2 regions of the Ramlibacter sp. GS1-15 genome follow, and region 1 is predicted to be linked to the other one. Evidence: predicted binding sites of a transcription regulator. Region 1 holds the regulator's gene; the other holds the start of a gene.
What was found. Region 1 encodes LexA, which represses DNA repair genes until DNA is damaged. Its sites were predicted from a motif close to ACTGTATNNNNATACAGT; they were not measured.
Positions count from the first base shown of each region.

Region 2: AC3EF3_RS12285 (PA0069 family radical SAM protein) is a predicted target of LexA. The motif match lies at 2,561-2,578, and genes of this name have one in related genera.

Region 1 covers NZ_JBYNTU010000001.1:1,766,381-1,770,790, forward strand. The annotation lists gene AC3EF3_RS08865 (MFS transporter) at 1-76, opposite strand, end outside; gene AC3EF3_RS08870 (D-2-hydroxyacid dehydrogenase family protein) at 113-1,120, opposite strand; gene AC3EF3_RS08875 (DUF1993 domain-containing protein) at 1,220-1,738, shown strand; gene AC3EF3_RS08880 (hypothetical protein) at 1,740-1,979, opposite strand; gene lexA (transcriptional repressor LexA) at 2,096-2,764, opposite strand; gene AC3EF3_RS08890 (asparaginase) at 2,845-3,750, shown strand; gene adk (adenylate kinase) at 3,747-4,403, opposite strand.
Region 2 covers NZ_JBYNTU010000001.1:2,444,130-2,448,539, reverse strand. The annotation lists gene AC3EF3_RS12300 (cytochrome d ubiquinol oxidase subunit II) at 1-516, opposite strand, end outside; gene AC3EF3_RS12295 (cytochrome ubiquinol oxidase subunit I) at 527-1,888, opposite strand; gene AC3EF3_RS12290 (GbsR/MarR family transcriptional regulator) at 1,890-2,465, opposite strand; gene AC3EF3_RS12285 (PA0069 family radical SAM protein) at 2,585-3,670, shown strand; gene AC3EF3_RS12280 (MarR family winged helix-turn-helix transcriptional regulator) at 3,667-4,167, opposite strand; gene dnaJ (molecular chaperone DnaJ) at 4,237-4,410, opposite strand, start outside.

The DNA of each region.
Region 1 (4,410 bases):
CGAACAGGAGCGGCCACAGGACGGCGGGCAGGCGGGCCGGCGCTGCGGCGGCGGCCGCGGGATTGGCAGATGACAAGGGCGTTCCTCCGGTCAGCGGACCGCCCGCGCCACGCTATCGGCGCACTTGCAGTGCGCCGGGGTTCACGATGTTCGTGGGGGTACCGCGAATGAAGTTGACCACATTGTCGAAAGCAGCACCGAAGTAAAGCTCATAGCTGTCCAGCTCGACATAGCCGATGTGCGGCGTGCAGATGCAGTTCTCCAGGCGCAGCAGCGCGTGGCCCTGCAGGATCGGTTCGCTCTCGAACACGTCGATCGCCGCCATGCCGGGACGCCCACGGTTCAGGCCGGCGATCAGCGCTTCGGGCTCGATCAGTTCGGCGCGCGAGGTGTTCACGATGAGCGAGGTCGGCTTCATGCGCCCGAGGTCCTCGAGCGTGACGATGCCGGCGGTCTCGTCGGACATGCGCAGGTGCAGCGACAGCACGTCGCTTTCCTGGAACAGCTCTTCGCGCGACGTGGCCGCCTGCAGGCCGTCACTCTCGGCCCGGGCGCGCGAAGCCTGGCTGCCCCACACCAGCACGCGCATGCCGAAGGCCTTGCCGTAGCCGGCGACCAGCTGACCGATCTTGCCGTAGCCCCAGATGCCCAGCGTGCGCCCGCGCAGCACCAGGCCCAGGCCGAAGTTGGGCGGCATCGACGCGGACTTCAAGCCCGACTGCTGCCACGCGCCGTGCTTCAGGTTGCCGATGTACTGGGGCAGGCGCCGCATCGCCGCCATGATGAGTGCCCAGGTCAGTTCGGCCGGCGCGACCGGCGAACCCACGCCCTCGGCCACGGCAATCCCCTTCTCGGTACAGGCTTGCACGTCGATGTGCGCACCGACGCGCCCGGTCTGCGCGATCAGGCGCAGGCGCGGGAGCTTGTCGAGCAGCTGGCGCGAGATGTGGGTGCGCTCGCGAATGAGTACGATCACGTCGGCATCGCGCAGCCTCACCGACAGCTGGCCGATGCCCTTCACCGTGTTGGTGTAGACCTTGGCCGGGTACTCTTCGAGCTTGGAGGCGCACTTCAGCTTGCGCACCGCGTCCTGGTAATCGTCGAGGATCACGATATTCATGCCCCGGATTGTGCCTTGTGGCCAAAGGCCGTCCGGAGCAGGAAATCTGCGGCCGACTTAAAGTTCGCGCTTTCTCATCAGTAACAAGAGGTTCACAAAATGACGATGTCGATGTCCGCAGCCAGCCTGCCGGTTTTCAAGCACATGCTGGCGAACCTGTCCCACATCCTGGACAAGGCGGCGGCGCACGCCGAGGCGAAGAAGTTCGACCCGGCCAACCTCCTGACCTACCGGCTGGCACCGGACATGCTGCCCTTCACGAAGCAGGTGCAGATTGCCTGCGACTCTGCCAAGATCTGTGCGGCGCGCATTGCCGGCGTGGAATGGCCCAAGTTCGAGGACAACGAGGCGAGCTTCGCGGACCTCAAGGCTCGCATCCAGAAGACGCTGGATTTCCTCGCCACCATTGCGCCGGAGAAGCTCGATGGCACGGAAGACAAGGAACTCACCATCCCCACCGGCCGCGAGACCTCGCGCCAGATGAAGGCCCAGGACTACCTGCGCTTTCACGCGCTGCCCAACCTGTTCTTCCATGTGACGACGGCGTACGCGATCCTGCGTCACAACGGTGTGGACCTGGGCAAGACCGATTACCTGGCCGGCGCGCGCAAGGGCTGATTCAGCTCGCCGCTGCTTCCAGGGCCGCAAGCCGGTCCAGCTCCGCGCACACGTCGGCCATGCGGCCGCTGATCACGATCCGGTTGGTCGAGCGCACGACCCGCAGCGGCCTCCTCGAAAAGGAGCCGCAAGACGGACGGCCCGGATGCGCCGTTGCGCCGGGGCGCAGCGACTGCATCGTGGGCACGCCCGCCTTGCGGGGCAACAGCGAACGGAAAAAGGAAAGCACTGCGATGGCCATGTGAGACTCCTTGGAGCACTGACACGGCAGGATTGGGTGGGGACCGGCGCTGCCGCAGGGTAGTCCCGCTCGCGGGACGATACGCCTGCCACCTGCGGCGCGCCGGGCGAAACGTGTTACATCAGCATGGTGTTGCGGATCAGGCCCACGGCCAGGCCCTCGATCTCGAACGGCTCGCCCGGCTCCACCACGATGGTCGGATAGTCCGGGTTCTCCGCGTGCAGCTCGATCAGGTGTTTGTTGCGACGGAAGCGCTTGACGGTGACTTCATCGCCCAGGCGCGCCACCACGATCTGCCCGTTCTTCGCATCCTTGGTGGCCTGAACGGCGAGCAGATCGCCGTCCATGATGCCGGCGTCGCGCATGGACATGCCGCGCACCTTGAGCAGGTAATCCGGCCGGCGCTGGAACAGCGTGCTCTCGACGTAGTAGGTCTGGTCGATATGTTCCTGCGCGAGGATGGGCGACCCGGCGGCGACGCGGCCCACGAGCGGAAGCGACAGCTGGGAAAGCCCGGGCAGCGCCCACTGTTTGGTGCGGCTTTCGTTGATCGCCTTGAGTGCGTCGCTTTGCAACCGGATGCCGCGCGAGGTGCCGGATACGAGCTCGATGACACCCTTGCGAGCGAGCGCCTGCAGGTGCTCCTCCGCCGCGTTGGCCGACTTGAAGCCGAGTTCCGACGCGATCTCGGCGCGCGTGGGCGGCGCACCGGTGCGTGCGATGGTGCTCTGGATCAGGTCCAGAATCTGCTGCTGGCGGGCAGTGAGCTTGGGTTGGTCAATCACAGGGTGCTCCTGTTTCGATATCCAGTAACTGTATTTTTAACCAGCTTTCGTGAAAAGTGCAAGTGCGGCAAACAAAAATCGTGGTACTGGGCACCGGCGGCACGCTCGCCGGTACCTCCTCGTCACCCGCTGACAACGTCGGCTACACCGCCGCGCAGATCGGTGTGGCGCAGTTGGTCGCGGCGATTCCGTCCCTGGCCGGAGCGCCGATCGAGAGCGAGCAGGTGGCGCAGGTCGACAGCAAGGACATGACCTTTGCCATCTGGCGCGAACTCGCGCTGCGCTGCGCCCATTGGCTGGCGCAGGGGGAGGTCGCCGGGATCGTCGTCACGCACGGCACCGACACGCTAGAGGAGACCGCCTTCTTCCTGCAGGAAGTGCTGCACCCGGACAAGCCGGTCGTGATCACCTGCGCGATGCGGCCGGCCACGGCGCTGTCGCCGGACGGCCCGCAGAACATCGTCGACGCGGTCGCGGTGGCGTCGCACCCGGGTGCACGCGGGGTCGTCGCGGTGTGCGCCGGCCGCATCCACGATGCGCGCGACATCGCGAAGGTGCACCACTTCCGGCTCGATCCGTTCAGCTCGGGCGATGCGGGTGCCGTGGGCTACGTGGAAGAGGGGACGCTTCGGCTCGCGCGTGCCTGGCCTGCGGGCGGCGATGCGTCACGGCTCGCCCGCGTCGCCGCCGCGAAGCAATGGCCGCGCGTCGAGATCGTCACCAGCCACGCTGGTGCATCGGCCGATACCGTGAACGCGCTGGTCGCCGCGGGCGTGAAGGGCCTCGTGGTCGCCGCGACCGGCAACGGCACGGTCCATCGCGAACTGATGCCTGCATTGCTCGACGCCCGGGCGAAAGGCGTGAAGGTGCTGCGCGCGAGCCGCTGCGCCGAGGGCGGGATCATCCCTCAGGCGGGCGACGAGTTGCCGTCGACGAATCTCCCGCCGGTGAAGGCGAGGATCCGGCTGATCCTGGAACTGCTTTAGGCGGAGAGCGCGCGGAACACGCGCTGCGTGATCTCTTCCACCGTGCCCATGCCGCTGATGGCGCGGTACTTGGGCGCGTTGGCCGGGTCGGCCTTGGCCCAGTTGGCGTAGTAGTCGACGAGCGGGCGCGTCTGGTCGGCATACACCTGCAGGCGCTTGCGCACGGTCTCTTCCTTGTCGTCCTCGCGCTGCACCAGCGGCTCGCCGGTCACGTCGTCCACGCCGGCGACCTTCGGCGGGTTGAACTTGACGTGGTAGGTGCGGCCCGAGCCCGGGTGCGAACGGCGGCCACTCATGCGCTCGATGATCGCCTCGAACGGCACGTCGATCTCGAGCACGTAATCGAGCTTCACGCCGGCCTGCTTCATGGCCTCGGCCTGCGGAATGGTGCGCGGGAAACCGTCGAAGAGGAAACCCTTGGCGCAATCGGGCTGGGCGATGCGCTCCTTCACCAGGCCGATGATGATGTCGTCGCTGACCAGCGCGCCCGAGTCCATGACCTTCTTCGCCGCGAGGCCGAGCGGGGTGCCGGCCTTCACGGCCGCGCGCAGCATGTCACCCGTCGAGATTTGCGGGATGCCGAATTTCTGGCAGATGAACGTGGCCTGCGTGCCTTTGCCGGCGCCCGGTGCGCCCAACAAGATCAGTCTCATGGTTCCC
Region 2 (4,410 bases), 680 kb from region 1:
CCAACCCGCACCGAGCACGGCGTAGGCGGTGGGCAGCGTCACCGCGATGCCGATCGCAAACAGCTGCGGCCACAGGCCATGGTCGAAGCCGGTGAGATAGCTGCCCAGCATCCAGCCTTGCGCTGCTGCCGCGAGCAGCGAGCCGAGCGAGAACAGCCGGTTCCACAAGCCTTTGTGCGCGGCGCGCGCCTTCACACGGAAATCGAAAGACACGCCGCGGAGAATGATGCCGATCAGCATGACGGCGACCGGCAGGTACAGCGCCGTCAGCACGATGCCATGTGCGATCGGGAAGGCGATGAGCAGCACGCCGATGCCCAGCACCAGCCAGGTTTCGTTGGCATCCCAGAACGGGCCGATGCTCGCGACCATCACGTCCTTCTGGGGGTCGGTGGCGAAGGGCAGCAGGAGGCCGACGCCCAGGTCGTAGCCGTCGAGCACGACATACACGAGCAGTGCGAGGCCCATCACGCCCATGAAGACGAGGGGAAGGATGTCTGCAGCGGTGAAGTTCATGGTCGTCTCCTCACGCGCGCCCGCGGACTGGTTCGGCCGTCGTCGGTCGCTGGGGACCCTGGCCCGCCGGCTGGGCCGGGTGGCTGGCCATGTACATCAGCACGAGTACATAGGACACCAGCAGGAAGGCATAGAGCGCCAGGTAGGCGATGAGCGTGGACAGCACCGTCCCCGGCTCGTGCGGCCCCACGAGGTCCGCCGTGCGCAGCAGGCCGTACACCAGGAACGGTTGCCGGCCGATCTCCGTGACGCACCAGCCCGCCAGCGTGGAGACCCAGCCGGCGAAGGTCATCGCCGAGAGCACGCGCAGGTGCCACGGCGAGAGCGCGCCACGCCGCAGCCCCCAGGCACACCACCAGGACACCGCCAGCATCAGCAGGCCCACGCCGACCATGATGCGAAAGCTCCAGAACACGCCCGCCACGGGCGGATGCGCGTTGGGAAAGGCATCGAGCCCCTTCAGTTCCGCGTCCAAGTCGTGCGCCAGGATCAGGCTCGCGAGCTTGGGCACCTGCAGGGCGTAATCGGTCCGGCCTTCCTTCTCGTTCGGCCAGCCGAAGAGGGTCAGCGGCGCGCTCTTTTCGGTGTGCCAGATGCCTTCGATCGCCGCGATCTTGGCGGGCTGGTGTTCCAGCGTATTCAGGCCGTGCTGGTCACCCACGAAGATCTGCAGCGGGATCGCGATCGCCGCGGCGATCACGCCCGCGCGCAATGCGTGGCGGGTACCGCCGTTCGCAGTGCCCCGCAGCAATTGCCATGCGGACAGGCCCGCGATCAGGAACGCCGCCGTGAGCGTCGAGGCGAGCATCATGTGCGTGAGCCGGTAGGGGAACGAGGGATTGAAGATCACCTCGAGCCAGCTCGTCGCATGAAAGCGTCCGTCGATGATCTCGTAGCCCTGCGGCGTCTGCATCCATGAGTTGAGGCTCAGGATCCAGAAGGCCGACGTCGTCGTGCCGGCGGCGACCATCAGTGTCGCGAACAGGTGCACCCGGTCCGAGACGCGGCTGCGCCCGAACAGCATGATCCCGAGGAAAGTCGCCTCGAGGAAGAACGCCGTCAGCACTTCGTAGCCGAGCAGCGGCCCGGCGATGTTGCCCGCGCGCTGCATAAAGCCCGGCCAGTTGGTGCCGAACTGGAAGCTCATCGTGATGCCGGTGACCACGCCCAGCGCGAAGGTCAGCGCGAAGATCTTGGTCCACAGGTAATAGGCCTCTTCCCACTGGCGCGCCTGCGCTGCGTCCTTCGCGCCGCTGCGCCGCAGCCGGAAGTAGACGATGAACCAGCACAGCGCGATGTTGATCGTCGGGAAGAGGATGTGGAAGCCGATGTTCGCGGCGAATTGCAGGCGCGAGAGCAGCAAGGTGTCCATGTCAGCCTTCCAGTTTCCGCGGGCCCTTGCCCGTCACTCGGTCCTTCAGCTCGAGCACGCGCGTCACGCGCGCGCCCATGCCCATGAGCTGCAACGCCGTCTCGGGCGCGAGCTTCTGTACGTCGTCGAACCAGGTCACCAGCCGCTCGATCAGGTCGTGCATCTGGCGCATGCGCGCCTGCGCGTGCTGGTCGGCCTCGTTGCGCGGCTCCTCCAGCAGCGCCATGCGCAGCATCGAAAGCGTGGGCTCGATCTCGCGGCGGCGGCGCTCCTCGGCCAGCACGCGGAAGATCTCCCACACGTCCTGCGGCGCCTCGAAGTATTCGCGCCGGTCGCCGGGGAAGTGGCGCAGCCGCACGAGCCGCCACGATTGCAGCTCCTTCAGCCCCATGCTGACGTTGGAGCGTGAGAACTCGAGCGCGTCTCCGATCTCGTCGGCATTGAGCGGCCGCTGCGCGATGAAGAGGAGGGCGTAGATCTGCCCCACGGTCCGATTGATGCCCCACCGGCTGCCCATTTCGCCGAAGTGCGCGACGAACTGGGCCGACAGTGGTGGCAGGTGTTCCTGCAATGACATGGCGCAATTGTAGGAGAGATTTTCGTGATTTCAGTAACTGCTGAAATTACAGAACTCAGCCGAGGGTCTTTGCTCGCGCCCACGTTGCATCAAATGCTGTATGCATGTACAGTTATGGAGTGAGCGAAACCCGCATTCCCCTCCAGGCTCTCAAGGGTCGCGGCGCGGCGACACGGCTGGCACACCGGTTCGAGAAAGACGAGCGCCACGACTTCGACGACGGCTGGTCGTCGCTGCAGCAGTGCGTCGACGAGCGCACCGTCCCCAAGACCGAGGTGATCTGGGAAGACGCGCGCAGCATCGTCACGGGCAACGATTCGCCGGACGTCTACTTCGACCGCTCGATCAACCCGTATCGCGGCTGCGAGCATGGCTGCATCTACTGCTACGCGCGGCCGACCCACAGTTACCTCAACCTCTCGCCCGGGCTGGACTTCGAGACGAAGATCATCGCGAAGCGCAACATCGCGCCGCTGCTGCGCGCGGAACTCGCGAAGACGCATTACGAGCCGAGGCTGATCGCGATCGGCACGGCGACGGATTGCTACCAGCCGGTGGAGCGCGAGTTGCGGCTCACGCGTGCAGTGATCGAGTTGATGCACGAGACGAGGCACGCCTTCGGCATCACCACCAAGTCGAGCGGTGTCGAGCGCGACCTGGACCTCATTGCGCCGTTGGCGCAGATGCGCCTGGCGGCGGTGAGCGTCACCGTGACGTCGCTCGATGCGGAGCTGGTTCGCAGGCTCGAGCCGCGCGCGGCCGCGCCGCATCGCCGGCTGCGCACGATCAAGGCCTTGTCGGAGGCGGGCGTGCCGGTGGCCGTCAGCCTTGCGCCGCAGATTCCCTTCCTCACCGACGACATGGAGCAGGTGCTCGAGGCCGCCTGGGAGGCGGGCGCACGCAGTGCCTTCTATCACGTGATCCGGCTGCCGTGGGAAGTCAGCCCGTTGTTCCGCCAATGGCTGGAGCTGCACTACCCGCAACGCGCGGCGCGCATCATGGCGCGCATCCACGACATGCGCGGCGGCAAGGATTACGACAGCGATTTCGCCACGCGCATGAAGGGCACCGGTCCCTGGGCCGAGCTGATCGCGCAGCGCTTCGAGAAGGCGACGCGGCGCATCGGCTTCAACCGGGAGCGGATCGTGCTCGACACGAGCCAGTTCCGCCGGCCGGGCGGCGCCGGTCAGGGCCAGCTCTTCTAGGAGACCGGTTCGCTGCTCTCGCGCTGCTGCTGCGCTTCCAGGCCTTCTTCGGCCGTCGTGAGCTCATCGGCTGTCTTGCGCACGCGTGCCAGCAGGGCGATGAGCTGGTTGGCTTCGGCCGGTTGCAGCGACGTGCGCAGCCGTTCATCCCGCGCGCCGAGCGTGCGCCAGATGGCATCGATCTTGTACCGCCCGGATTCGGTGAGCTCGAGGTGTGCCGATCGCGCATCGCCGGTGATGGTCCGGCGCGACACAAAGCCGCGGCTCACGAGGCTGGAGACGACACGGCTGATCTGCGCCTTGTCCGCCCCGGCATCGGCGGCGACGTCGCGCAGGCGAACCGGCTGCAGGCTTTCGATGAGGGCCAGGGTCCGGACCTGCGCCAGGCTGACGTCGTGTTCGCGGCGCATGTGCATCGCTGCGCCGCGACGCAAGGCATCCGCCGTGCTCGTCACGTGGTAGGAGAGCAGGTTGCGATACGCGGGCTGTCTGTCCATGACCCCCTCGCGGAAAGAGCCTCAGCGGTCAACGCATTGTGCTCTTCCCGTCGGGGAAGTCAAAGGTTGTCAGGCGCTGAAGAATCCCCTCAGCTTGTCGGCCCAGGATTCCTCGGTGGGCGAGTGCTTGGTGCCGCCCTTCTTGAGCGATTCGTCCAGCTCCTTGAGGAGCTTGCGCTGGTGCTCGGTCAGGCGCACCGGCGTTTCCACCGCGATGTGGCAGTACAGGTCGCCGGGATAGCT